DNA from 4 places in the Pantoea phytostimulans genome. Region 4 is predicted to be linked to each of the others. Evidence: riboswitches for the same ligand, from Rfam matches in the RefSeq annotation. Region 4 holds a riboswitch; each other region holds the start of a gene.
The links. Region 4 has a riboswitch for thiamine pyrophosphate ahead of thiC (phosphomethylpyrimidine synthase ThiC). Riboswitches for the same ligand answer to the same signal wherever they lie in the genome.

Region 1: another riboswitch for thiamine pyrophosphate. It lies ahead of thiM (hydroxyethylthiazole kinase); the one in region 4 lies ahead of thiC (phosphomethylpyrimidine synthase ThiC).
Region 2: another riboswitch for thiamine pyrophosphate. It lies ahead of tenA (thiaminase II); the one in region 4 lies ahead of thiC (phosphomethylpyrimidine synthase ThiC).
Region 3: another riboswitch for thiamine pyrophosphate. It lies ahead of ACF2G4_RS19530 (FAD-dependent oxidoreductase); the one in region 4 lies ahead of thiC (phosphomethylpyrimidine synthase ThiC).

The regions. Positions count from the first base shown of each region.
Region 1 is NZ_CP173698.1:1,714,497-1,721,725, forward strand. It holds gene ACF2G4_RS08025 (MFS transporter) at 1-350, shown strand, start outside; gene ACF2G4_RS08030 (mannitol dehydrogenase family protein) at 418-1,878, shown strand; gene ACF2G4_RS08035 (GntR family transcriptional regulator) at 1,980-2,666, shown strand; gene fbaB (class I fructose-bisphosphate aldolase) at 2,886-3,938, opposite strand; gene thiD (bifunctional hydroxymethylpyrimidine kinase/phosphomethylpyrimidine kinase) at 4,084-4,884, opposite strand; gene thiM (hydroxyethylthiazole kinase) at 4,881-5,672, opposite strand; TPP riboswitch at 5,704-5,794, opposite strand; gene ACF2G4_RS08055 (DUF2778 domain-containing protein) at 6,786-7,229, shown strand, end outside.
Region 2 is NZ_CP173698.1:1,083,993-1,091,221, forward strand. It holds partial or broken gene ACF2G4_RS05160 (GTPase) at 1-74, opposite strand, end outside; gene ACF2G4_RS05165 (M24 family metallopeptidase) at 116-1,513, opposite strand; TPP riboswitch at 1,644-1,746, shown strand; gene tenA (thiaminase II) at 1,809-2,525, shown strand; gene ACF2G4_RS05175 (ABC transporter ATP-binding protein) at 2,513-3,253, shown strand; gene ACF2G4_RS05180 (ABC transporter permease) at 3,250-4,014, shown strand; gene ACF2G4_RS05185 (ABC transporter substrate-binding protein) at 4,046-4,972, shown strand; gene ACF2G4_RS05190 (XdhC family protein) at 5,015-5,983, opposite strand; gene ACF2G4_RS05195 (NTP transferase domain-containing protein) at 5,970-6,545, opposite strand; gene ACF2G4_RS05200 (xanthine dehydrogenase family protein molybdopterin-binding subunit) at 6,610-7,229, opposite strand, start outside.
Region 3 is NZ_CP173699.1:220,661-227,889, reverse strand. It holds gene ACF2G4_RS19560 (hypothetical protein) at 9-278, opposite strand; gene ACF2G4_RS19555 (DsbA family protein) at 603-1,157, shown strand; gene ACF2G4_RS19550 (ASCH domain-containing protein) at 1,233-1,646, shown strand; gene ACF2G4_RS19545 (ThiF family adenylyltransferase) at 2,075-3,043, opposite strand; gene ACF2G4_RS19540 (thiazole synthase) at 3,053-3,811, opposite strand; gene thiS (sulfur carrier protein ThiS) at 3,814-4,011, opposite strand; gene ACF2G4_RS19530 (FAD-dependent oxidoreductase) at 4,011-4,940, opposite strand; TPP riboswitch at 5,082-5,201, opposite strand; gene ACF2G4_RS19525 (ABC transporter ATP-binding protein) at 5,302-6,081, opposite strand; gene ACF2G4_RS19520 (ABC transporter permease) at 6,078-6,764, opposite strand; gene ACF2G4_RS19515 (ABC transporter permease subunit) at 6,774-7,229, opposite strand, start outside.
Region 4 is NZ_CP173698.1:3,339,382-3,346,610, reverse strand. It holds gene ACF2G4_RS15665 (YjaG family protein) at 1-110, opposite strand, end outside; gene nfi (deoxyribonuclease V) at 173-841, opposite strand; gene hemE (uroporphyrinogen decarboxylase) at 844-1,911, opposite strand; gene nudC (NAD(+) diphosphatase) at 1,955-2,725, opposite strand; gene rsd (sigma D regulator) at 2,815-3,321, shown strand; TPP riboswitch at 3,412-3,510, shown strand; gene thiC (phosphomethylpyrimidine synthase ThiC) at 3,600-5,528, shown strand; gene thiE (thiamine phosphate synthase) at 5,525-6,157, shown strand; gene ACF2G4_RS15630 (PLP-dependent aminotransferase family protein) at 6,346-7,229, opposite strand, start outside.

The sequences.
Region 1 (7,229 bases), 1.6 Mb from region 4:
TTGCTGCCGCCATTTGTGTCGCACTGGCGGGTACGATAAAAGATGTGGTGCCTGCCGTGATGATGATGTCGATATCGATCTTCTTCCTCTACATCACCGGCGCGATTTACTGGGCGATTATTCAGGATGTCGTGCACAAAAGCCGCGTCGGCAGCATCAGTGGATTTATTCATCTGGTGGGCAGTTTGTCGGGCATCATCGGTCCCATCGTGACCGGCTTCATTGTGCAGCACACCGGCAAGTTCGACAGCGCCTTTATCCTGGCGGGATGTGTCGCCGCCGTGGGTGCATTCCTGGTGCTGTTTGTGATTCGCAGTCCGAAAACCATCGACAAACCGGTTTCGGTTTAAGCAGGACGCGGTTAATGCATTACTGATTACGGGGCGCATGGCGCCCCGTTTGCCATAAGGACAGACTATGTTAGATATCGATCGCCTTCCCGCTGACGTTCAGCGCCCGCGCTACGACCGTAGCAAACTTAAAACACGTATGGTGCATATTGGCTTTGGCGCCTTCCACCGCGCCCATCAGGCGCTGTGCAGCGACAAGCTGGCTGAGCAAGGTTCAGATTGGGGCTATTGCGAAGTGAATCTCAACAGCGGCGCACTTATTCAGGCGCTGCGTGAACAGGATTTGCTCTACACCGTGACAGAGATGGCCGACGACTCGCTGAAGACCCGCGTAATTGGCGTGATCACTGCTGCGCTGCACGGCAAAGGCGACGGAATCGAGGCGGTGATTGACGCCATGAGCCAGCCAGACGTCGCCATTGTTTCGATGACCGTTACGGAAAAGGGTTATTGCCATTTACCTGCCAGCGGTGATCTCAATCCAGATCACCCTGATATCGTGCATGACCTTGCCCAGCCAGACGCGCCACGCTCTTTGCCTGGCCTGATACTGGCGGCAATCCGCCGCCGTCGCGACGCCGGGTTAGCGCCGTTTAGCGTGATGTCTTGTGACAATATGCCGGAAAATGGCCATGTCACGCGCAATGTGATTGTGCAACTGGCGCAGCGTCAGGATGACGATTTAGCCGACTACATTCAGCAACACATCACTTTCCCTTCCACGATGGTTGATCGCATTGTACCTGCCATGACTGAAAGCGCTTTCGAGCAGCTCACCGCACGTCTGGGTTCGGAGGATCCGGTGGCCGTAGAAGCAGAGCCGTTTTTTCAGTGGGTGGTTGAAGATAACTTTGTCAGCGGCCGCCCAGCGTGGGAAAAAGCCGGTGCCGAACTGGTAAACGATGTACTGCCTTTTGAAGAGATGAAGCTGCGGATGCTGAATGGTAGCCATTCATTCCTCGCCTATTTGGGTTTTTTGGCGGGCTACGAACACATCAGCGATTGCATGGGTGACAGCCACTTCCGGGCTGCCGCTCGCGCATTAATGGTGGATGAGCAAGCGCCAACCTTGCGCACTCAAGGGGTAGATTTGCAAGCCTACGCCGACTCGTTAATCGCCCGCTATGAAAACCGCGCGATTAAACATCGTACTTATCAGATCGCTACCGATGGCACCCAAAAGTTGCCACAACGGATGTTGGATAGTCTGCGCTGGCACCTGCGTAACGGCAGCCGCTGCGACCTGCTGCTGCTTGGCATTGCCGCCTGGATGCGTTATGTCGGCGGTGTAGATGAACAAGGCCAGCCGATTGAGATACGAGATCCTCTGAAAAATGCGCTGGCCGAGTGTGTGAAAAACAGCGAAGACGGTGAAGCTCGCGTGCGGGCTTTGTTGGGGATGAACGCGGTGTTTGGCGAAGATTTGGCACAAAATGGTGACTTTGTTGCCCGATTAACGCATTTTTATCAGCAACTGGTGCAGCAAGGCGCCCGCGCTACCGTACATCAAATAATGAACGCGGCATGATTGTGCGGTAGCAAAAGCACTGGCGCAGATGCAGCGTGCTGATTAGACTGATTCTTTCTCTACGGGCTGGCTTATGTCAGCCGTAATATGGACATTGCCGCATGACGATCGCCTATACCATTACCACCAGCGAGCCAGTGAACCAGCAGATTTACCGTTATCTGCGCAAAGATATCGTCACCTGTGTGATTCAACCCGGTTCGTTGCTCTCTGAGAAAGAAGTTTCTGCTCGCTTCAATGTTTCACGTCAGCCGGTACGTGAAGCTTTTATTAAGCTGGCAGAAGCCGGATTGGTACAGGTGCTGCCACAACGTGGCACCTTCGTGCGTAAGATTTCCGCTAAGCGCGTAGCCGATGGGCGTTTCATCCGCGAAGCAGTGGAGATTGCGGTGGTTCGCCGTGCCGCAGTGGAGATCGCGTCGCCGGCTTTGATGGCGCTGGAACACAATTTGCAATTGCAAAAAATGGCTGCTGAGCGGCATGACAGCCAGGCATTTCTTAGCCTGGATGATGAGTTTCACCGTTTAATTGCTGAGAGCATCAACTGCACGCTGGCGTGGGAAACGGTGGAAAATATCAAGGCGGCGATGGATCGGGTGCGCTTTTTAACCTTGAGTGAAGTTTCCCCCCCGGAAAGTTTGATTGAGCAGCATCAGGAAATTTTCGCAGCGCTACAAGCTCATGATGCTGATGCCGCAGAAGCAGCGATGCGCCGCCATCTACAAGAGATGATTTTCTCAATAACGCCCATTGCCGAACGCAACAGTGAATGGTTTGAAGGGCCTTGAGTCGTTTGTCCCCTTATTCTTTTGAAGTGCGAGGCCGTTTGCCCCCACCTCAATCCTCTGAAGTGCGAGGTCGTTTGTCCCCCACCTCAATCCTCCCCCATAAATGGGGGAGGAAGATGCTGCTTTATGTTAGTGATGAGACGGCATGTGGCAGCGTCTCCTTCCCCCGCTTCGCGGAGGAAGGCCGGGATGGGGGGCAGCGCGCAGAGGACTCACTCCTTACGCAATCGTCACCTCTTTTGACAAATAAACATCCTGCACTGCATTTATCAGCGCGACGCCATCCTTCAACGATTTCTTGAACGCCTTACGTCCCAGAATCAATCCCATGCCTCCGGCACGTTTGTTAATAACGGCGGTACGCACTGATTCGGCAATATCTGTTTCACCCGCTGACGCGCCACCCGAATTGATCAACCCGGCGCGGCCCATATAGCAGTTTGCTAACTGATAACGCACCAAATCGATGGGATTTTCAGTAGTCAGCTTGGTGTAAACGCGCTCATCGGTATGACCAAATTTCACCGCGTTATAGCCGCCGTTGTTTTCCGCCATTTTCTGCTTAACGATGTCGGCACCAATCGTCGCCGCCAAATGGTTCGCCTGACCCGTTAAATCCGCACTGGAGTGATAATCCACGCCATCCTTTTTAAAGTCGTTATTGCGCAGGTAAGCCCACAATACTGTGACCAGGCCCAATTCATGTGCGCGCTCAAAAGCCGCAGAAATTTCTTCAATTTGGCGGCGTGATTGCTCTGAACCGAAGTAAATAGTCGCGCCAACCGCTACTGCGCCCATGTTGAACGCCTGATCGACGCTGGCATACAGCGTTTGATCGTATTGCGCCGGATAACTCAGCGTTTCGTTGTGGTTAAGCTTCATTAAAAATGGAATGCGGTGCGCATAACGACGCGATACGGAAGCCAATACACCGTAGGTTGATGCTACGCAATTACAGCCCGCTTCGATCGCCAGTTCAACAATGTTTTTGGGATCAAAATAGTGCGGATTAGCGGCAAACGAGGCGCCAGCTGAATGCTCTACACCCTGATCGACCGGCAGAATAGAGAGATAACCGGTTCCCGCCAGGCGACCGGTGTTATACAGCGTTTGCATATTGCGCAGTACCGCAGGAGAACGGTTGTTGTCGATCATTACCCGATCAACGAAATCCGCGCCTGGTAAATACAGGCTTTCCGCTGGAAGGGTCATGCAGCGATGTTGAAGAAGGGAATCCGCTTCTTTGCCCAATAACTGTACGATGTCCGTCATGTCAACTCCTGTTAGCTGTCGAGGGTGAACCGGCACCCGCCGATTCGACCCCCACAGCCTGGACCTTATTCACGCTATGACGCAAATTGCTGACTCCATTTTTCAGACGGATCCCCAGGAAAAAGCCCCGTTTTAGTCTCTCTCCTTACCACCATTGATGGAAGTGATGCACCGGCCCAATGCCTTTGCCCACTTCCAGTGAATCAGCGTGTAACAAGGCTTGCTGCAACCAGGCTTTGGCTTCCGTTAACGTCTCCTGCCAGTTTTGATGGCGTGGACGCAGCGCCGCTAGCGCCGCCGAAAGCGTACAACCGGTGCCGTGTGTGTGACGCGTATTCACACGAGGTGCGGTAAAACGTTGCTGAGCTGAGCGCGTAATCAGCCAGTCCGGGCTTTCCTCATTGCTCAGGTGTCCCCCTTTCATCAGCACCGCCTGACAACCCAACGCCAGCAGCGCTTCACCCTGCGTCAGCATTTCATCTTCGTTGTGCGCAATTGCACAATTTAACAGTGCGGCGGCTTCTGGCAAATTCGGGGTAATCAGTGAAACCTGTGGCAATAACAGTTCACGCACGCTGGCAATTGCATCCGGTGAAAGCAGTGCATCGCCGCTCTTGGCCACCATCACCGTATCCAGCACGACAAAGGGTAAACTGGCTCGTTTCAGGCGCTGAGCCACGCGCTCCACAATCGCGGTTTCCGCTAACATGCCGATTTTCGCGCTATCGATGCGCACATCATCCAGCACTGAATCCAACTGCGCCGTGACAAAGTCAGGATCCACGCGGTAAACCGATTGCACGCCGCAGGTATTTTGCGCCACCAGCGCAGTAATAACGCTGGTGCCATAAGCGCCTAACGCAGAGAAAGCTTTGAGATCGGCTTGGATCCCGGCTCCGCCACTGGGATCGGTGCCGGCGATGGTTAAGGCGTTAATGCGCTTCATGCTGCCACCTCCAGCATCCATAACGCATCAAGAAACGCGGCGACAAAGGTGCCCGGCCCTTGCGCTTGCGCCGCCGCTTTTTTCCCTGCCAGCGCCATCACCCGACATGCACAGGCAACGTTGAGCAAGCCATCGCCCGGCAGGCTGCTGAAAGCGGCAACTACCGCCGATAACGCGCAGCCCGTGCCGACTACGCGTGTCATCAGTGGGCTACCGCCGGAAATGGTTAAGGTGCGTGAGCCATCAGTGGCGTAATCAACTTCGCCGGTGACGATCACAAGGGTGTGATAATCGCGAGCAAGCTGCTGAGCGGCTGCCACTGCGGCATCGGCCTGATGCAAACTATCAACGCCTCGCCCGCCCGCAGCTTGCTGCGCTAGCGCTAAAATTTCAGAGGCATTACCGCGAATAGCGGCGGGTTTTTGACTCAGCAATTGCTGGCAGAATGCGCTGCGTAACGTGAGCGCGCCCACCGCAACCGGATCAAGTGTCCATGGCGTGCCAGCTTGATTGGCGGCGGTAACGGCGGCTTGCATAGCGAGTTGACGATCCTGCGTTAAGGTGCCCACATTAATCAGCAACGCGTCGGCAAAGCCGCTGAATTGCGCAGCTTCTTCAGGATCGATAACCATGGCAGGCGACGCGTTGAGCGCCAGCAGTACATTGGCCGTGAAGGTTTGCACGACATCATTGGTCATGCAATGAACCAGCGGCGCGTGTTGGCGAAATTGATGCAGGATACGCGCGACGTGCGCGTCAGAAAGGTGTTCAGGTTGATGTGTCATCATAACTCCCAACCGGCGAACAAGAAGGCAAATGCGGTCAGGCATCAGACTTCCCTACGCTGGCATTAATCCAGATCAGGTTCAAAGGGTATATCTCAGCCTAAAAGGCACCCCTAGTCATTGATAGATAAGCATATTTTTATAATAATTGCTCAATCACTCAGTGCAATCATAGGTGAGTTGATCCCAGCTTGTAAACCGCTTTGTATCCCACTTTGACCGCTTTGATAACGCGCAGAAGCCCTATACAAAAATCCCCGCAGTGCGAGGATCAATCATTAAGGCGTTTTACTCTATTTTCTAACTGGCGAATTAACCGCCGTAACCAAACTCCGATAAGGCTTCCCTTCACCATCAATAATTGTTTTGCAGGTTCTTAAGGCTACAAGTTGCGGAGTTATTTTGTAATGTGCTGCTAATCGGCTGATATTAATCAAGCTAACCAACATTCTGTCGTTGATTTTGTCGATGATAAGGCTATTTCCTTCGTCATCTTGAATATCAATCTTCGCCATTATGTTAGAAGTGGGTCTGTGATTTTAACTACGTCAACTGCAATGCCAGGCATTGTGAATGTTTTAACGTTGGGTAAGATTTCACGTCTCTGTGTAATGATATTTCCTTCATCAAGTGGACTAACATATTGGAATGCACTTTTCATCGACGTATGAAAACGTAACTTGCTGTATGCATCAGAACCTGCAAAAACAATCATACGGCGAAGGTTGCTATAGCGTCCTTTAGTTCCGTCGTTAACCTGCGATAAGAAACCATCAAATACCTCTAGAACGTCGATTGATGAATCTGTCAGGAGTTGGGGCTGAGGCCCCAGCTAATTTATGTATTAAAAGACGATCCTAAATTTTATCTCAGCAAATATAATTTATTTCCCTTGCCTCCCTACCTATCCCTTATCAGGCAATACTCACCAAACGCGTTGTGATGAGGTTAACCAAGTACTCTTTATGAAGCGTGACTGAGCCCCTGGCAGAGCCTACCATCGTGCTAAAAGCTTTTGAAATTGTAATTAATACGCTGTTAATTTTGATGATTTCTTTAAATCAACAATAAAAACCTTATCATAAGAGTGGATTACTAATAAGGGATTAAAGCCAAATGGCAATCAACGGAAAGTTTATTCTTACAGGCGCACAATTCTCTCCCCTCATACTACCAGGTATAGGGCACTTTATGGCGTTTTCTGGCAATGATCAGTATCGCAACAATGCCGCATGTGCCGCTATACCTTTCAAAGGGCCGATCCCGCTTGGTCGCTATCACATCGTGAAACGTCCTGTTAATGGGTTTAAGTCCATGCTGTACACAATGAGCCGTGAGGCTTGGACATGGCCAACAGATACCCCCGTAATTCACTCGGAATGGTTTGGACTATTTAGACAAGATTCACACGTTGATGACAAAACATTCATTGATGGCGTAGAAAGGGGGAATTTTAGATTGCATCCAATTGGTCCGGCAGGGATTTCTCAGGGATGTATAACATTACAGCACCGTAGTGACTTCATTAAAATAAGGCAGGCGCTAATGACTTATACATAT
Region 2 (7,229 bases), 1.7 Mb from region 4:
TTCCCACTGTTAGATGGCCCTATAATAGCGACTCGTGGTCCAAGAAAAGATAAAGATTTAATGTCACTGCTCATCGTTAACGCCTGTTAGTCATAATGTAAATGCGACCTGCTCATTACTTAACGCGAACCAGTGCGCGAGTTTTATCCAACAAAAAAGGACGCAGATAACCTACCGTATTAGAAAGTAAAATTACCTCATCTGAAACCTTAATATTTACTACCTCTTTCAAATAACGTTTGCGAATTTCCATCCTTTTCCATACTTCGGGGAATTGTGCCGCTAGCTGCTGTTGCAATGTAATGTCTGCCAGCCCAACCGTATCTTCTATGTTACTGCCGCCATAACCCGGCAAAGAGGGAATAATATCAATCTGCAATAGCATCCCGCTGGTTAATGGAATTGTGGAATCAGGATAGATTGGTGAGCAAAGCCACTCTTCATCCGCCACCAAATGCCCCGGGTTCAAATGCCAGTGATAACGCGCTTTTGGTAGAACATTCTCGACAATGGCATACATTTCTCCGCCCGTGATGCCTACCCGCAAACTCTCGAGCCAGGTCACCACGGCATGATAATAGGGCGTGGCTAACTGCGTCAGCCAGTCAGAAACCGCGTCGGGCAACGCGGTGTCGTCGGCAACCACATAGGCTGAGCGACTGGTGAGTCCACCTTTGAAGCCAACCGTCAGCGAGATCTTATCGCCCAGGCAGATGCGTTTATCCGAAGGATAAAGGTTGGCATGCGCAAAGCGATCCCCGCTGGCGGCAATCATAATAACGTTATTCGGTTGACCGTCGGCAGCCAGCAAATGGCCGATCTCTTTTTCGCTTTTGCCGAGTTCAATGCTGTCCAGCGCGCTAAGGACATTGGTTGAGGCCAAATTGGCGCCATATTCATAAAAAGCGATTTCATCTGCCCGGTTTATGCGGCGAACGCCATATTCAGGCGAGATAAATATCCCCGTTGCGTTAACAACACAATGTTGTCCCCCTACCGCCTTCTTAACCGCATCAAGAATAAATGCAGGAACATCAAACAGGCTGCTTCGCTGCTCAGCATTGCCGGTGAAAAGCTTCCACCCGACGACGCCCACTTTTTGCCCAGCGATTAAACCTGCGCTCGCGAGCAACGTCTCTAACGGCTGTTCATGTGTCATGGGTTGATTGGGCAGCGAAAAGATCGGCGCATGCAGAGGTAATCCTGCATTACGTGCATAAGGCACAAGTTTGAGGTTCTCATTACCTATGATGTAACTAATAGCAGCTTGATCACTGAGTACTAAAAGTGCCTCTTCAAAACGCGGAATAAACCCCGCCAGATACTCAAAATTGCCGCCATGTTCTTTATCTGCATAGATAACCAAGTGCGCCAGCCCGTGCTGCTTCATCATATTAACCACTTCAACCACGCGTTGCTTCAGGGTTTCATCAGATAAAACGGGGCCCGCGATATAACGGAAGCATTGCGGTGGCGAAAGCGTTTGTAGCGAATAGCGTGTATCCAAATCCATGACGTGCTCCTGAAGAGTTAAAGAGAGGTTTCTCTGTTAAAAGCAGAGGGAAATTTGCAGTAAGCGTGGCTAACTCGGCCAAACCCACAATATCGACACGTTGAATTCACCCTTTAATTGACGTATAAAAAGTGTCTCCGAGGGGTGTCCTGAAATGGGCTGAGATGGCGTAAGCCGAACCCTTTGAACCTGATCTGGGTCATGCCAGCGAAGGGACGGGTTGGCAATATTGCACTCAGCAAATGCCTGTTCTTACCTCAGTATGCCCGGATCTCCACTTATCACTGGAGGTCCCATGTCTCTCTCAATGTTCAATGATTGCTTATATGGCCGTCTTCGCCAGCAAGCGGGTCAACACTGGCACGATTATGTCTCGCACACTTTTGTGCAACAGCTCGCTGCGGGTACCCTGCCGCACGCCGCTTTTCAGCGTTACCTCACGCAAGATTATCTCTTCCTGCTGCATTTTGCCCGCGCTTACGCCTTGTTGGTCAGCAAACTCCACACGCTACCCGAAATGCGTGCGGCAACCACATCCCTCAACGCTATTGTCAGTGAGCTGCCCTTGCATCTCACGTATTGCGCGCAATGGGGATTGAGCGAAAGCGACATCGTCAACGACGCTGAAGCACCAGAAACGCTGAACTACACCCGCTACGTTTTGGATATTGGACATTCTGGTGATGCGCTGGATTTGCTGGCGGCATTGATGCCTTGTGTCGCAGGTTATGCCGAAATTGGGCTTGGTTTATTAAACAATCCCGCCACTGTGATGCGCAATAATCCCTATGCTGCTTGGATACAAAACTATGGCGATGAAAGCTATTTGGCTGGCGTGCAGGCTTCGCTGACGCTGTTTGAAAATATCGCACGCCAGCGCGGTGGTGAAAGCCGTTTTGATGCGCTAGCCAATATCTTCACCACTGCAACGCGCTTAGAGAGCGCATTTTGGCAAATGGGACTCAATGCCGGTAACACCTCAAACGCGTTGATTTCCGCATGCAGCCGCTAAGCGCCATTCCCGGTATTAAAGTGCGCGATCTCAGCTTAAAGTTCGGTGAGCAGATCATTTTTGACCGGCTGAATATGGATATCACCGGCGGCGAATTCGTGGCGCTTCTGGGTGCCAGCGGTGCAGGGAAAAGCAGCTTGTTACGCATTATTGCTGGCCTTGCGCCACCCACTTCTGGCTCGGTGACGGGCAGCGATAATCAACCCTTGGCGGGCCGCATAGCCTGGATGGGGCAAAAAGATCTGCTTTATCCGTGGTTATCGGTGATAGATAACGTGGCGCTGGGCGCGCGTTTGCGGGGCGAAAAAGTCGATCGCGATTGGGCAAGGCATTTGCTGGCGCGTGTAGGCTTGAGCCGCGAAGAAAAATCCCTGCCGGCCACCCTTTCCGGCGGTATGCGTCAGCGTGCTGCGCTGGCCCGTACCCTCTATGAACGGCAACCGATTGTATTGATGGATGAGCCGTTCTCCGCGCTGGATGCCATTACCCGCACGCAAATTCAAACCCTGGCGGCTGAATTACTGGCACAACATACCGTGCTGCTGATTACCCACGATCCCGCTGAAGCCTGCCGCTTGAGTCACCGTTTGTTGGTGCTTTCACCCTATCCTTTCGGCATTGATGACTCGCACAGCATTGCTGGATTACCGCCGCGTGCGCCCGACGATCTTGATTCGATGAGAAGTCAGGCTGAGCTGTTGCAACGACTGATCAAGGCGGCAGGATGAAACACAATCGTCTTGCACGCAGCAGGCGTGGGCTCAGCGTTTTTATCGGCCTGATTGGCGTTTGGTGGCTGGCAACAAAATGGGGTGACATCCCTGCTTTCTTGTTGCCCGCGCCGCGCGCCGTGTTGCTTGCCGCCTGGGATAATGCGCCGTTCCTGGCCTACCACTCGCTGATTACGCTGTCAGAAATTGCCAGCGGATTCGTCATCGGTGTCTTGCTCGGCTGTAGCCTGGCGCTGTGCATGATCTACTCGCCACGGCTGCAACGTTGGCTGATGCCGCTGGTATTGACCAGCCAGGCGATTCCGGTGTTTGCGCTGGCCCCGCTGCTGGTGCTGTGGTTTGGCTTTGGCATGAGCGCAAAAGTGGTGATGGCAGTGTTAGTGATCTTCTTTCCGGTCACATCTACGTTTTTCGACGGTATGCGCCGCGTCAATAACGACTACCTCGATTTAGCCCGCACCCTGCGCGCTTCGCCGTATGCCCAGTTACGTCACGTACGCCTGATGGCGGCCTTGCCTGCGTTTGGTTCAGGATTGCGCATGGCCGCCGCCGTGGCACCGATCGGCGCGATCATCGGCGAATGGGTCGGTTCGGCTGAAGGATTGGGCTACGTCATGCTGAATGCCAATGCTCGAATGCAGAGTGATATGTGCTTTGCCGCCCTGTTTATTTTGGTGCTGATGACGCTTCTGCTTTGGAGCGTGATTGATGCTTTGCTGAAACGTGTGATCAACTGGATACCTGACAACGATGAATAACCACAACCCCCAACGTAAAACCCTGTTTAAAATGCGCCTAACCGTCCTGATTGCCAGCGCCGTTTTAGCCACCAGCGCGAGCGCCAATGAAAAACTCACGCTCATGCTCGACTGGTACATCAATCCCGACCACGCGCCGATCATGGTGGCTGAGCAGATCGGCGCATTTAGCGCACAGGGGCTGGATGTGCAGATTATTCCCCCTTCCGATCCCGCTTTACCGCCCCGCCTCGTGGCAGCTAAACAGGCCGACTTAGCCATTACCTATCAGCCGCAAATCCATTTTTTTGCCGATCAGGGTTTGCCGCTGGTACGCGTAGGCACCTTAATTAACACGCCGCTTAACACCGTTATTTCGTTGGATAAAAGCATTAAGACGCCAGCCGATCTCAACGGTAAAACCGTGGGATATTCTGTGAGCGGCATCGAGCAGGCGACATTGGCCACCATGCTCAAACATGAAAATCTCAACGCAAACGCAGTCAAACTGATCAACGTAAACTTTCAGCTCACCAGCGCCCTGTTAACCGGAAAGGTGGATGCCGTGATTGGCGGCTACCGCAATATCGAAGCATTGGAGATGACATTGCAGGGTAAAGATCCGGTCGTGCTTAACGTCGAGGATTATGGCGTCCCGGCTTACGATGAATTAATTATTGTGGCTAACCGCGATGCCGTTGCCGAACCGAAGATCAAAAAGTTTCTTATCGCGCTGGAGAAAGGTACAGCCTATTTACGTGCGCACCCTGAAGAGAGCTGGAAGGTTTTTGCTCGTCAGCATCCTGAGTTAAATACCCCGTTGAATCATCAGGCGTGGATGAAGACGCTGCCGCTGTTTGCCACGGAGCCTGCGACGTTAGATAAACCGCGTTATCAGGCTTATGAGCAGTTTTTATTTGATAACAAGCTGATTAAGAAAATCACGCCAGTTGAACAATACGCGACAGAAATTAATTAACGTGTTGGGTTAGCCCTGTTGCGGGCTAACCCACTTCAGCGGTTAAAGGTTTTTGACCCTTACCACATCTGCCATCACCGACAAGGCGATCTCTGCCGGTGTTTTACTGCCAATCCTAATGCCCACGGGCGCCTGAATGCGCGTCAGCTCTTCTTCACTCAGTCCCCCGATCTCCACCAGCCGCTGTCGGCGTTTAGCGCTGTTTTTAACTGAACCCATCACACCGAGATAAAACGCAGGGGTATTAACCGCCTCCATCATGGTGAGTTCATCAATACGCGGATCGTGCGTCAGAGAAAGTATCGCCACCTTACTGCTGATTTCATGATTCTCCAGCCACTTAGCCGGATGCTGCGGCACAATAGTGACATGATATTCCGCGCCAAAATGGCGTTCTGTTTCAGCCAGCTGCTCGGGGCGATGTTCACAGACGGTGATCCTAAAACCGAGGATCAGCGCAAGCCGAATGCACTCAAACGCCACCACCGAATAACCGGCAATCAACAGTTGCGGCACCGCACCCACGGGGATCACGACCTGATTCTGCTGATGCGATAACGCGGGCAGTACATGCGCTGTAGAAACGATCTCCCACGCGGCGCGTTGCCCAAGCTGCACATTCTTTACCAGATGCTGTTTACCGATCAACGCGGTTTGCATGGCGGTAAGCAATGCATAACTCTCCGGGTCAGCGGGAAGATACTCGATCAACACATCCACACTGCCGCCGCACGGCAACGCCACATTGGGACGTAATCCCCCTTCGCCATAACGCACAATTTGGCTGCTATCACGATAGGCACCTGACGCCAGCTGTTGCAGAAAATCTTCCTCAATACAGCCGCCCGAAAGCGAGCCGCAATGTTCACCCTGAATGTTAATGGTCATCATGGTGCCGGGCGCACGCGGTGACGAGCCATACGTATGCAAAACGGTACAGAGCCACACCGGCTGCTGCAACTGATGCCAGCACAAAGCACAATCAATAACCCGTTGATCAAGCGTAATCATTCTGTTCTCCCGAGTTCAGGTTGACGGGATAATCGATATCGTTAAGGCATCCGGGATCGTGCAACGTAATTAAGGTGGCGGGATGCGCCGCCAGTATCGAACGCGCCCCTTCATCCTTGTGCAAATCCACCAGCTGGGGATAGAAAATTCGACTGAAGCCCACCGGATGACCGGCCTGAGCATTCACCAGCGGCCTGACTATGGATTCAGTCGCTAGCGCATGTATAACAGCCAAATAGCTGGATGTTTTTAGCCACGGCATATCACCGAGCGCGATAATCCAGCCGTCATAGTCCGCCGTTGCACGGACGCCTGCAGCAATCGACTCACCCAACCCCTGGCTCTGGCAATAGATGGGCTGACACCCGTTGAGCAGCGCGTGTATCGCCCGATCTTCTGGCTGGGTAACAACGTACACGTCGGCGCCCGTCGCCAGGGCGTGGCGCAGGGTATGCGATAACATGGGAAGCCCCTGAATCTCAGCCAACAGTTTTTGACCGCCGCCCTGCTCGCGAAAACGCCGCCCGAAGCCAGCAGCCATCACCAAAATTGCCACTTTCATTTATGCGTACCGAGGTAAAGGCCACAAACGAGGCGCAGGCAAAAGCCCTGCGCGCAGTATCCAATCAAATCAGTTTTTCCATGGTGATGGGCAATTCACGTACGCGCTTACCGGTTGCGTGGAACACCGCATTACTGATTGCCGCAGCCATGCCGACAATACCCAGTTCACCCACCGCTTTGCCGCCCATCGTTGTAGCCTTGTAATCTGGCTGACCGACATCAATCGTAGTGATTTCTGGCACATCTGCACTCACCGCCACCAAATAATCGGCGAGATTATTATTGATAACCCGACCATTACGCGGATCAAGGGTGCCTTCTTCCAACAACGCTTGCCCCAGTCCCATCACCATTCCCCCTATCCACTGGCTGCGTGCCAGCGCGGGGTTATAGAGCCTTCCGCTGTCAAAAGCACCGACCATACGCTTCACGCGTACTGTGCCAAAGTCTTCATCCACGCGAACTTCAACAAACAGCGCGCTCCAGCTATGTGCCGAAACATCTTCTGGGCGCGTAATGGTATTGAGTGCGCTGAGCATTTTGTCGCGCTCTTCAGCGGAGGCATTACCTTTAAAGGTATCAGCAGAAAGTGCAAGCGAAGGTAAACCCGCTAGTGACAGCAACTGTTCAAACGTCACTTTACGGTTGGGACGCATAGTCATCGCCACGCCGTTATCCATGA
Region 3 (7,229 bases), on a different replicon from region 4:
AAATAAGATCACAGCAGATCGTGATTCAGCGGCGTTCGAAACGCATGTCGCGCCGCGCTCATTAATTGGCTGGCTGTTACCGTGGCGGGTAATCGCATCAATATTTTGCTCGCCTGCCAGTAACACAGCACCATTGTTTCATCATCTTCGATCTCTGCCAGTTCACGCAGCCTGGCGCGCAATGACAACACGTTCAATGTTTGATGTTCATCTAGCATGTCAGCGATGGTCTGATTAATGATGTGATGGAGGGTTTTCCAGGACAGATCTGTGTGCAAAATTAACCTCTTTTAAGGCTTATTGGCTCCGGGCAAATGAACATAAAAATTCGCTGCAGAAAACCTGCAACGCAAAAGCAGAGAAGTATGGCAATAACTATAGACGCTTCTGGCTGCTGTCGCCGGGATGCAAAGGCATAAATTTAAAGCCGCTGAGTTTACCGATTTTTAACGCCTTTTGTCCTGTTTTAAACCTGACTTTTAGTCACGATAAAGCGAGCGCTAAAATTCTTGTAACAGATCTGCAGTAAACTTAACGGGCTGATACGACTAAGATTTGTTGATACGTCTGCTTTTCATCCTCCCTTAAATAAAGGAAAAATCATGAGCCAGAATGCCACACTCTCTGCCGATCCGCTGGTTTGGGGCCACGGCCCCCACATTTTTGAAGTGTTTCTGGAACCTACCTGCCCTTTCTCGGTCCGCGCTTTTAACAAATTTGACGCGCTGCTGAGCGAAGTGGGTGAGGAGAAAATGACACTGAAAATTCGCTTACAATCACAGCCCTGGCATCTCTTTTCAGGCGTGATTGTGCGCTACATTCTGGCGGCCTCTTTTCAGGGTAAAGAAGCAGCAAAAGCAGTGATGAAAGCCGTTGCCGATCATCGGGAAGAATTTGAATTTACCGATCATTGTAGCGGTCCTAACATGGATGCTACGCCTCATCAGATCCTTGCTCGCCTGAAAGATTACAGCGGAATTGATGCGTATGAGATATTCGCGCGCGCCGATCTGCAAACCGAGATCAAATGGCATTGCAAATATGCACGCCAGAACGGCATCCACGTTTCACCCACTTTTATGATTAACGGCTTGGTGCAGCCCGATATCGGCAGCGGTGATGACATTACTGACTGGGCTAAACGCATCCTGGCTTAATCAATGCTGCCCATTATCACCAAGATTGTTGATAATGGGCGCATATTTCAACGCCCTAAACTTAAGGATTCAGCGATGGCATTGACGCTCGAACAATTAAAAATCAAATATCCCAACGCCCTTGCCTGGCCGTTTGGCGATTCAGCCGAGTTGGCTAATCAGCTTGCTACATTAGTGATCGCCGGTAAAAAGGTCGCCAGCTGCGGCTCTTTGCAATCCTGGAACGCAGATGACCACAAACCGCAGCCTGGCAGCTACAGTATTATCCTCAACGGCAATAATCAGCCGGTCTGTGTTATTCGCACTACCGGCTTGTTCCTGACACGTTTTGATCGCGTAACGCCTGAAATGGCGATGCTGGAAGGCGAAGGCGATCTCAGCCTTGATCACTGGAAGCAAGAGCATCAGCGCTTTTTCCAAAACGAAGGCAGTTTTCATCCTGAGATGGAACTGGTATTTGAGACCTTTCAATTAACTGAAGTGGTATAAATTCACCGATCAGGATTGATAAAAGTACACGATGAGGTTTAGAAAATAAGTGTGATGTTATGCAAACTTTCACGTTACGCTAAACCTCATTAATTGACCCTTTTTATGTGTGATTCTGAGGCTTAGGCTAATGCCCTCCCTGAAAGCGAGTAGCAGCGCGGATTGAGCACGCCGTACCAATAACCATTAACCGCCATGTTGGCTTGCATAATGGTTAGTAGTATTAATTTCAATGCACGATCTTCATTATCTGGCAGCCCGCTATTAGAACTCATCCGCGACCAACAGAACATTGCCACTCTTCGTATTGACAATGAACGGTAACAAAGCGGAGGGAGAGCTTTCCCTATTGGGAAAATAACATTCACGGCTAAATGCGTCTCTACTGATAAATGCAGGTCTTAATGCACGCATTACTCACGCAATGTTTAACATTGATTCGCTGCAATTATTGCTAATCGGCGATGCCCACGTTGCTCCAGTGCCTGCGCAGCCTTAGCCGCACGCATTCCGCTGGCACACACCAGTACAATGCGCTGTTTTTCAGGCGCCTGCCAGGCTGCGAGCTCATCAGGCAACAGACGCAGAACGTCGTCAGCGATGCTGGTTGGCGCTTCCATAACACTGCGCAAATCAATAATACAATCTTCAGGCGTAAGCAGTTGTAGGTCGATAAACGGCACGCCGGGATGCGCCGGCTCCTCCGCATAATCAAAGCGGAACTGCCTCACGTGCCACTCGACAAAATCGCACTTAATCATACAACCGAGGGGCGACGGCTTGAGTTGCAGCAAGATGCTGAGCGCCATTTGTGCCTGTAATGCACCAAGCGTTGCCACGGCTGGCCCCATTACGCCCGCGGTATTGCAGTTAGCGGATGCAGTAGGCAACTGAGGGAAAAGTGCCCGATAGCTCGGTGCATCTGCACAGAAGCTACCGACATAACCTGTTCGGCCCAGTACCGAGGCGCAGACCAGCGGAATATGGCGCGGATAGCAGACGTCAGAGAGTTGATAGGTAATAGCGAAATTATCAGCCGCGTCGATCACAATATCGATGCCATCAAGCGCATGACTTATCATACTGGCGCGCAGTGTGTGCGGATGTGCTTCTACAATCGATTCGGGATTGCGCTGCGCTAGCGCCCGCTGGGCGCATACTGCTTTTGATTGACCCACATCTGCCATGCCAAACAGCGTTTGCCGGTGAAGATTATGCAGTTCAACCACGTCACCGTCGTAAAGCTTTATAAATCCTACCCCTGCGCCCACCAGCAGCGGCAGTAGTGTTGATCCCAAGCCACCCGCACCAACCACCAGCACGCGTGCGCTTGCCAGACGCTGCTGCCCGGCATCGCCTATTTCCGGCAGCATCGATTGCCGCTGATAACGACTCATCTTTTATCCTCAACTGAACTCGGCCAAACCGAAAATGGGTGTAGAAGCGGCTGCCATGTCGCGGCGTTCCATCATCCCTGCCTGCTGCGCTTCCAGGCCAGCATGGATTGCTGAGGCAAACGCACCCGCCATACGCACCGGATCGCGTGCTTTTGCCACAGCCGTATTGAGCAGGATCCCGTCAAAACCCATTTCCATCGCCTGTGCCGCCTGGCTCGGCGCGCCAATGCCGGCATCAATGATCAACGGAATGCCTTTGAACCAGGCACGCATAGAACGCAATCCTTCGATATTGCGTAATCCCTGACCGGAACCGATAGGCGCGCCCCAAGGCATCAATAATTCACAGCCCGCTTCCAGTAATTTTTCGCCAACAATAAGATCTTCCGTGGTGTAAGGGAAAACGTTGAAACCGTCGGCGCAAAGAATGCGTGCGGCTTCGACCAAGGCAAAAGGATCGGGTTGCAGCGTGTCGGCATGCCCAATGACCTCCAGTTTTATCCAGGATGTATTGAAGAGTTCGCGTGCCATTTGCGCGGTGGTTACCGCCTCTTTGACTGTGTGACAACCGGCAGTGTTAGGCAGAATTCGCGTGTTCAGCGACTTCAACAGTTCACGGAATGCACCACCTGCATTGCCCTCGCGGCGCAGGCTAACCGTAATAATTTCAGTGCCCGATGCGCTAATCGCTTGCGCCAGCACATCAGGCGACGGATAACCGGCGGTTCCCAGTAAAAATCGCGACTGGGGTTGGAAATCGTAAAACATACTTAACCTCCCTGCATCGGTGACAAAATTTCTAGCTGACAACCTGCGGTGATGTGCTGAGCGTCGTAGCGAGATCGCGGTACAAATTCACCGTCCACGGCGCTGGCGACGCAGCTGGCATCTATCTGCTGTTCTTGAAGCAGTTCTGCCAAGGTGTTGGCTTCCGTTTCGATCGGACGACCATTAAGTTGAATACGCATTACAAAACCTCCTGGGCCAGTTGCTGCATCAGTTTTTCAGCCATAATGGGTGCCAGCAAAAAACCATGCCGATACATACCGTTTAAGGAAAATATGCCGTGTTGGTAGCGAACCTCAGGCAGGTTATCGCGATAGGCGGGACGCAGACCGGTGCCGCTTTCAACAATGCGAGCTTCAGCCAGTGCCGGATGAAGGGTGTACGCCGCGCTAAGCAATTCCATCATGGCGCGCGCGCTGATTGGGCTGTCGTCATGACTTTCCACCATGGTGGCACCCAGCATAAAGCGCCCTGCTGCTCGCGGCACCAGATAGCAAGGGAATCGAGGGTGTAACAGGCGAACCGGGCGCGAGAACTGAATTTCATCAGTTTGCAGGATCAGCATTTCACCGCGCACAGCGCGCAGTGCAGGCTGGTCTTCGGCAGCGTGGATGCCGCGACAATCAATGATTTTTCCGCTGGGTTCGCCGTTATGAAAAGAGACATTGGACTGCAGCAATTTTGCGCGCAGTTGCTGCATAGCATCACGTGGATTTAGGTGCGCTTCGCCTGAAAAGAACAAGCCGCGTGCGAAGCGATTTTCCAACGCAGGTTCGATTTCGCCCGGTGCAACCCATTGATGCTCCGACGTCATTTTTGCGAAGCGCGTCAGTTCCAGGCTATCACGCGGCGGCGCAATAACTAACGTGCCGTTATGTTCAACGCCATCAACACGTTTTGACCACCACGCAGCGGAATGCTGTCCCCAATCGATAACCGCTTGAGGTGCGCTTTCAGCTTCGCACCAAGGTGCAAGCATGCCGCCAGCCCAATGCGAAGCCGGAAGACATTCCTCTTTGCTGATCACTTCGACGGATTCACCCTGTTCGACCAGCAGCGTGGCGACACATAAACCTGACACACCGCTGCCTAAAACCGACCAGCGGCTCATGATGCGGAGTCTGCGAGTAAAGCAGTTACATTGGGAGAGTTCATCACATTGGCCTCGTCGTTTAACAGCGAAGACCCGTGATACATGAAAGGAAAAAAGGCGAGAGCAGTGCGGATCGGCCCTTGCGGCAAGGAGCTCAACGCACTGAGATCCAGGTCTTCCTACGCCAGTATCAACTGGGTCAGGTTCTAAGGGTCGCTAAGCCGCGCATTGCGCTATTAGCCTCTCAGTCTCTTCGGCGAGACTCCCCTGACGGGTTCTAGTTTTATTTTAAGGACGGGGATTCGTCAAGGGCACGTGAAGGAAATCCTGATTAAAAACGTCACTCATCCTTGAATGAACGTGATCAAATAAAAGAACGTTATCCCGCGTTGCGCTGGAAATGGCTGTTTACAAAGGCGCGACAACGTGGCGATACAGGGTCGAGGAATACCTGCTCCGGTGCGCCAGATTCCTCCACGATTCCTTGATGCAGAAACACCGCTTTGTTCGATACTTCGCGGGCGAAACCCATTTCATGGGTCACGATGATCATGGTGCGCCCCTCTTCCGCCAGGCTGCGGATTACGCGCAACACCTCTCCTACCAGTTCTGGATCGAGTGCTGAAGTCGGTTCATCAAACAGGATCGCTTTTGGTTGCTGCGCCAGCGCACGCGCAATCGCAACGCGCTGTTGTTGCCCACCCGAAAGTTGTGAAGGCCAGGCATCGCGCTTTGCATACAATCCCACTTTGTGCAGCAACGCTTCGGCTTCTTCAATCGCCTCTTTGTGACTGCGCTTTTGCACATGCACCGGCGCTTCAATAATATTTTGCATCACGGTTTTATGCGGCCACAGATTAAAACTTTGAAACACAAAGCCAAGCTGCATACGCATCAGCTTGATGCGACGACGCTGCTCACGGCTGAGCTTTTCCTCCGTGTTATCGATAGAGACGATTTCATCGCCCACCGAAATCTCACCAGCCTGAGGCACTTCCAGGAAAGGAATGCAACGCAGCAAGGTACTTTTACCGGAGCCACTGGCGCCAATCAGCGAAATAACATCACCGTCGTGTGCCGTCAGGCTGATATCGTGCAGCACTTCATGGCCCGCGTAACTCTTTCTGAGATGACTCAGCATAATCGTGGGTTTGGTCATGACCGCGCTCCAAAATAGTAAGGTGATAAACGTCGTTCCAGCATCGAGACGCCTTTGCTAACCAGCATGGTAAGCAGCAGATAAATCACGGCGGCGCTCAGGAACACTTCCAGTGCGCGGAAAGTGGACGAAACAATGGAATCCGCAATACCGGTCATCTCCATCAGGCTGATAGTGCTGACCAGCGAAGTGGCTTTGATCATTGAGATGATCTCATTGCTGTAGGCCGGTAATGCCTGGCGAATGGCAATGGGTAGCGTGATGCGAGTGAAGATTTTATGCGACGACATGCCAGAAACTTTTGCCGCTTCCAGTGACTGTATGCTGACGGCACGCAAGCCGCCACGCAAGATTTCTGAGGTATACGCCGCATCGTTGAGGATCAGCGCCAGTAATCCGCACCAGTAAGGATCGCGCAGCAACGGCCAAAAAATACTTTCACGAATGGCGGGTAAGCTGCCCAAGCCGTAATAAACCATAAAGATTTGGATCAGCAGCGGTGTGCCGCGAAACAGCCAAACGTAGAAGCGGCAAACGTAACTGCCGATGTGCGTTTGACGCAGCAGATTAAGCAGCAGCGCCAGGATAGCGCCGCCGAGCAAGGACAGAACCGCCAAATTAATGGTCAGCGGCAATCCTTTGAGCAACGCCAGTAGCGTTTCCTGCAAGAAAGTGAAATCCACGTGGGCTCCTTAAAGATTCGCGCGCTGTTGGCCGCGCAGGGCAAATTTTTCCACGTAGCGGAAAACCAAGTCTGAACAGGTGGTGATGATCAGGTAAATCACGGCCCCGACGCTGTAGAAGAAGAAGGACATCTGCGTTGAGTTAGCGGCGGTGGAAACCTGATTCATGGTTTCGACCAAACCGGTTACCGACACCAATGCCGACTCTTTAATCACCGATTGCCACTGATTTCCCATGCCGGGAAGCGCGGTGCGCAGCGCCTGTGGCACGATCATTCTACGGAACATCATCAGACGTCCCATGCCCGTCACCGTTGCGGCTTCCAGCGTGCCTTTTGGAATAGCGTAAAAGGCGCCACGAAATACGCTGCTCTGATAAGCCCCGGAAATCAGTCCAATTGCAATTGCGCCTGCGATAAAACCATTAACGTCGAACGGCCCCTGAAAACCCAGCGCGGTGCCAAC
Region 4 (7,229 bases):
CAAAAAGCCCAGTAATTGGGATACATGCGTTCGCACAGGCAAGCCATAAAGGTCAGGTGTTGCCAGCTTTCCAGCTTTGCCAGACGCAGATGAACGGGATTTTGTAACATGAAGGTGGCTCTTATTCGTTTAGCTGGCGGCAGTGTATCGTAAAAATGCCGCGTAAACAGCGTTAAAGCGTGTTTTGCCAACGCTGAAAGGCGGTACGATTTGAAGCGACAGCATCCGCCCAGCGCGTAGGCTCAGGCAAACGATAGCCGCGCGTACAGTTTTCAACCCAATGCAGCGCACTGTCCAGGCTAACACGATGCCCGGTCGCAATGAACAAGGGGTTACAACGCTGTTTGCTACGCCATACCCAACCGATTTGCTCGCCTTTGTCGATCAGCGGCTGGCGGCTTCCCGGTTGTGGGTCAACGTCTTGATAACGACCACATAAGCGACGCTTAGCGACGCCAATCGTAGGAACATCCACCAGCAAGCCAAAGTGTGATGCAACACCCAGCCGACGAGGATGCGAAATACCGTGACCATCAACAAATAACAGATCGGGTTTTTGCTCAAGCATCTGCCATGCCGCCATTAACGCGGGATACTCACGGAAAGAGAGAAAGCCGGGAATATACGGCATGGTGGTTTCGATACGCGCAATGCGATGTTCCACCAGCTTCAGAGAAGGATACTCAAGGATGACCAGAGCGGCACGCGTGATAGTACCCTCTTGCTCAAAGCCAACGTCTGCGCCGCCGATAAAGCGTGGCGGCAACACGTCAAAATCATCCTCACGCACCACGTCTGCGGCGCGTTGAAGCTGCTCGGCACGTAGTGCGGCAATATCCATATTTACTCCTGGTGCCATGGACGAGATAAGCGATGCACGGCTTCAACAAACGTGCCCGCGTGTTCAGGTGGGACATCCTGATGAATGCCGTGACCCAGGTTGAATACGTGACCATCACCTTTGCCAAAGCTTTCCAGAATTCCCGCGACTTCCTGCTCAATACGTGCAGGTGGTGCATAAAGCATGGAAGGATCCATGTTGCCTTGCAAGGCGACTTTGTCACCTACGCGACGGCGAGCGTCACCGATATCAGTTGTCCAGTCTAGGCCGAGCGCATCACAACCCGTTTCCGCCATCGCTTCCAGCCATTGCCCGCCACCTTTGGTGAACAGCGTAATCGGCACGCGGCGCCCTTCATTTTCATGCAAAACGCTATCGACAATTTTATGCATGTAATAAAGCGAGAACTCGCGATAATCTCGACCCGTCAACACCCCACCCCAAGTATCGAACACCATTACCGACTGCGCACCGGCACGTATTTGTGCATTCAAGTACAAAATGACGCTGTCTGCCAGCTTGTTCAGCATCGCATGCAGCGTTGTGGGATCGGCGTACATCATCTTTTTTATCTTAGTAAAGGCTTTGCTGCTGCCGCCTTCGACCATATATGTTGCCAACGTCCACGGACTGCCTGAGAAACCAATCAGCGGCACTTCGCCTTTTAAATTCTTACGAATAGTGCGCACAGCGTTCATAACATAACCCAGTTCCTGTTCAGGATCGGGGATCGGCAGGCGCTCAACATCGGCTCGACAGGTAATTGGGTTTGAAAAGCGCGGGCCTTCACCGGTTTCGAAGTAAAGTCCAAGCCCCATCGCATCGGGAATCGTTAAGATATCGCTGAAGAGGATCGCCGCATCCAGTTCATAACGACGCAGCGGCTGTAGCGTAACTTCGCAAGCCAGCTCGGCGTTTTTACACAGCGACATAAAATCGCCGGCTTCGGCGCGGGTCGCTTTGTATTCCGGTAAATAACGCCCGGCTTGTCGCATCATCCAGACCGGCGTGACATCAACCGGCTGACGTAACAGGGCGCGCAGATAACGATCATTCTTCAGTTCAGTCATTTTAAGGCTCTCTCAATTTCAAGCGCGTAGTGTAGCACTTTCCTTATGCTCCGGCGCGGCAGATGGCGACGGTATCTTCTATCAAGCGGCGCGCCACGGTGCCTGGCGGCGGTAGCATTGGCAGCGCGTCATAGCGGAACCAACCTGCATCCAGCAACTCTTTGCCGTCATGTTGCAGATCCCCGCTCTCATACTCAGCCATAAACGCCACCATCAATGATTGTGGAAAAGGCCAGGGTTGTGACGTCACGTAACGCACATTTTTAACCCGCACATTGCTCTCTTCCATCACTTCACGCGCCACAGCTTGCTCCAGCGTTTCGCCCACCTCGACGAATCCCGCCAGCACGGTATAAATGTTATTACGTTGTCGCGCATGATTCGCCAGCAGGATTTCATCACCCCGACGAATCGCAACAATGATACAAGGCGCGATCTGCGGGTAATAACGCTCACGACAATGACTACACAAACAGGCAAATTCATGTTTGCTGCGGTTCATTTCGTGACCGCAATAGCCGCACCAGCGATGGGATCGATAAAACTCTGCCAGTTGAACACCGCGCCCAGCGAGTTGAAACAGGCCAACTTCTTCATCGATTAATTGACGTACCGAGAACATGCTTTCAGATCGCGCTTCGCAAATGAGCCACACTTTTTCACCCAGCCACTCGCCGATGACCTGACCTTTAGTGCCAGTCAGACCGAATTTTTCTGCAGGTCCATGCGGTAATTCACCTTGTGGCAGCCAAAGTTTTTGCTCATGGCTGACAACCCACCATCCAGCGTCTACGCTTGTGATCTCGAATTGCATTTTTTTCGTCATCCTTAGCGTCAAATGGCACGCTGAAGTCCTGATGTTAAGTGTGTAGATAAACAACTATAACTCACATGGAGTTAGATATGCTTAACCAGTTAGACGTCCTGGCCGAGCGCGTAGGTGGCAGCAACGAACTGGTGGATTCGTGGCTTGAAGCCCGTCGCCAACTCTTAGTCGCCTATTACCATTTGGTAGGATTGAAACCCAATAAAGAAGCTTTAACGACGCTGGATGAACAGGCGTTGGATAATTTTTGTCACGGCTTGGTGGATTACCTTTCTGCCGGACACTTCAATATTTACGAGCGCATTATTAGTGAAATGAGTGGCGACAGTCCGATGATTGCTGCTGCGCAGATCTATCCGCCGCTTGAAGCCAATACGGAACGTTTGATGCAGCTGTATGATGGTCATTTGCAACAGGCAATTGACGATGATAACTGCGTGACTTTCCAGAAAGCGCTTTCTGAAGTCGGCGAAGTTTTAGAAACCCGCTTCACGCTGGAAGATAAATTGATTCAGCTGGCGTGGGATCAACAGCTGGCGCGCCCGCCGGTCGCCAATGACAGCCAGATGGCTCGTCCCGCTTAACGTTAATCACATGTAAAAGTCTTGTGATTACCTAAAAGCCCTTTTATGCTGAACGGGTTTTGATGACGCCAGTCTGATAAACCCGTTTTTAATTTCTTGTCGGAGTGCCTTCGGGCTGAGACCGTTTATTCGGGATCCGCGGAACCTGACCAGGTTAGAACCTGCGTAGGGAACAAGAGTAAATCTTCTTAGTACGCTGGCACTATTTTTGTCCATCGTATCGCTTACTCCTTCCGAACTCCGGACAAGCAACGTTCCCCCTTAACTGGAAAATTGCTATGTCTACTTCGAAAACCAATCGTCGCGAACAACGTGCCCAGGCGCAGGAATTTATCGATTCCCTGCAAGGCGGCAGTGCATTCCCCCACTCTAAACGCATTTGGATTACCGGTAGCCGTGCTGACATTCGCGTGCCAATGCGTGAAATTCAACTCAGCGCCACCCAAATTGGCGGTACCAAGGACGAACCTCGCTTCGAAGAGAATGAAGCCGTGCCGGTGTATGACACGGCAGGCGCTTATGGTGATCCAGACGCGCAGATTGATGTGCATCGCGGTCTTGAAAAACTGCGTGCTGGCTGGATTAACGATCGCGATGACAGCGAAAATCTCACGCAAATTAGCTCGACTTACACGCAGCAGCGTTTGGCCGATGACGGTCTTGATCATTTGCGTTTCGAGCATTTACCTCAACCGCGACGTGCCAAGTCCGGTCGCCGGGTGACACAATTGCACTACGCGCGTCAGGGCATCATCACGCCAGAAATGGAGTACATCGCACTGCGTGAAAATATGGGCCGCGAGCGTATACGTGGTGAAGTGCTGCTGCAACAGCATCCGGGATACAGTTTCGGTGCTAATTTACCGGAAAATATTACGCCGGAGTTTGTGCGCCAGGAAGTCGCCGAGGGTCGCGCCATTATTCCCGCCAATATTAATCACCCCGAATCGGAGCCGATGATTATTGGTCGCAACTTTTTGGTGAAGGTGAACGCCAATATCGGGAACTCGGCAGTAACCTCCTCTATTGAAGAAGAAGTGGAAAAATTAGTGTGGTCAACGCGTTGGGGTGCTGACACGGTAATGGATCTCTCCACCGGCCGTTATATACACGAAACACGTGAGTGGATTTTGCGTAACAGCCCGGTTCCGATTGGTACCGTACCGATTTATCAGGCGCTGGAAAAAGTGAATGGCGTGGCAGAGGATCTTAACTGGGAAATATTCCGCGATACGCTGTTAGAACAGGCTGAGCAAGGTGTCGACTACTTTACGATTCATGCTGGCGTGCTGCTGCGTTACGTGCCGATGACGGCAAAACGCCTGACCGGCATTGTCTCGCGTGGCGGTTCGATTATGGCCAAATGGTGCCTGTCACATCACAAAGAGAGCTTTCTCTATCAGCATTTTCGGGAGATTTGTGAAATTTGCGCCGCATACGATGTCTCGCTTTCGTTGGGAGATGGCTTACGCCCAGGTTCTATTCAGGATGCCAACGATGAAGCGCAGTTTGCCGAGCTGCATACGTTGGGTGAATTGACGAAGATTGCCTGGGAATATGACGTACAGGTAATGATTGAAGGCCCTGGCCACGTTCCGATGCAGATGATACGCCGCAACATGACCGAACAGCTTGAACATTGCCATGAAGCCCCTTTTTATACGCTCGGCCCACTAACAACTGACATCGCACCGGGTTACGATCACTTCACTTCCGGTATTGGCGCAGCCATGATTGGCTGGTTTGGCTGTGCGATGCTGTGTTACGTCACGCCAAAAGAGCATCTTGGCCTGCCGAATAAAGAAGATGTAAAGCAAGGCTTAATCACTTACAAAATTGCTGCTCACGCCGCCGATCTCGCCAAAGGGCATCCTGGCGCGCAAATTCGCGATAACGCCATGTCCAAAGCGCGTTTCGAATTCCGTTGGGAAGATCAGTTTAATCTGGCGTTAGATCCCCATACCGCGCACGCCTATCACGATGAAACGCTACCGCAAGAATCGGGCAAGGTGGCGCATTTTTGCTCAATGTGTGGCCCGAAATTTTGCTCAATGAAAATCACGCAGGAAGTGCGTGAATATGCCGCACAACAAGAAGCCGCAGCGCAGCCGATTGAAATGGGTATGGCGCAGATGTCTGAAAATTTTCGCAGTCGTGGAGGTGAGCTTTATCACCCAGCGGATACGACTCTGGAGGAAAAATTATGAATGCATTTCCCACCACTTCACCACGTTTAGGGCTTTATCCGGTGGTTGATAACGTTGAGTGGATTGAACGCCTGTTGAAAGCAGGCGTGCGTACTCTTCAACTACGAATCAAAGATCAGCCTGATGAGGCAGTCGAACCCGCTATTGTTCAGGCGATCACGTTGGGTAAGCAGTATCGTGCACGCCTGTTTATTAATGATTACTGGCGATTAGCCATCAAGCACAACGCGTATGGTGTGCATCTTGGTCAGGAGGATTTGGATGTCGCGAATTTGGCGCTGATCAATCAGGCTGGATTACGGCTGGGTATTTCCACGCATGATGATGCTGAACTGGATCGTGCGCTGGCATTGCGCCCTTCCTACATTGCACTTGGACATATTTTTCCAACACAAACCAAAGAGATGCCTTCTGCGCCGCAAGGGCTGACTGAACTGAAGCGCCATCTGGCACGTTTGCAAGATATCCCCACCGTGGCGATTGGCGGTATCAGTATTGCGCGAGCGCCAGAAGTATTGGCAACCGGTGTGGGTAGCATTGCTGTGGTTAGTGCAATTACACAAGCAGCGGATTGGCGTGAAGCAACGCGAACCTTACTGGCATTGGCCGAACCGGAAGCGGTTATTTAATCGCATTCTGTAATCTGCTACGCATTAACGTTATTACTTCTGCAAACGAACAGGTAAAGTTGGAAAGCCGCGCGCAGTGACGAAGTTAGTCACTGGCGCGTTTTTTGTTACTTGGTAGAGTTGTTCTCGCCAGACAACGTTGCCTGGCCAGGGCCAGTTTCTCCCTCTTTCTGGCCCTGCTTCCTCAACTACTTAGCTGCAAGGATTTCGATTTGTTGCTCTTGAGTAGTTTCGTGCGCACAGGTTGCCATAGCACGTTCTATTGCCTTGCCCACCAGCACCAATGCCTGCTCCGTTTTGTCCGTTAACGGCAGTCCATAATTCAGCCGCAGGCAATTACGATATTTACCCGACGCGGAAAACAGCGAACCGACAGCAATTTGGATATGTGATTCACGCAGTTCACGATTAAGGCGAACAGCATCAAATGCCTCCGGCAATTCGACCCACATCAGGAAGCCACCTTGTGGACGTGATACACAGATTCCACACGGGAAATAGTGACGCACCCAGCAATTAAAAGTTTCATAGTTGCGCTGATAGAGCTGCCGCATACGACGCAGATGCGGTAAATAATGTCCCTGCCGAATGAAATCGGCCACTGCATGCTGCGGCTGGGTTGCAGTAGAACCGGTGACGATATATTTCATATGTAATACTCGATCGCGATAACGACCCGGTGCAACCCAACCAACACGCAGACCCGGTGCCAGTGTTTTGGAGAATGAGCTGCACAGCAAAACGCGGCCATCCATATCCAAAGATTTGATGGTGGATGGACGTGGATATTCCCATGCGAGCTCGCCGTACACGTCATCCTCAATGACCGCAGCATCAAAACGTTGCACTAAAGCCAGCAAGGCGCGTTTACGATTTTCGGGCATGATGAAACCCAGCGGATTATTGCAATTGGGCACAACAACAACGGCTTTGATTGGCCATTGCTCAAACGCCAGCTCTAATGCTTCAAGGCTAATTCCACTCACCGAATCGGTAGGGATTTCGATGGCGCGAATACCAAAACCACGCAGCGTTTGCATAATGCCGTGAAACGAAGGCGACTCAACAGCAA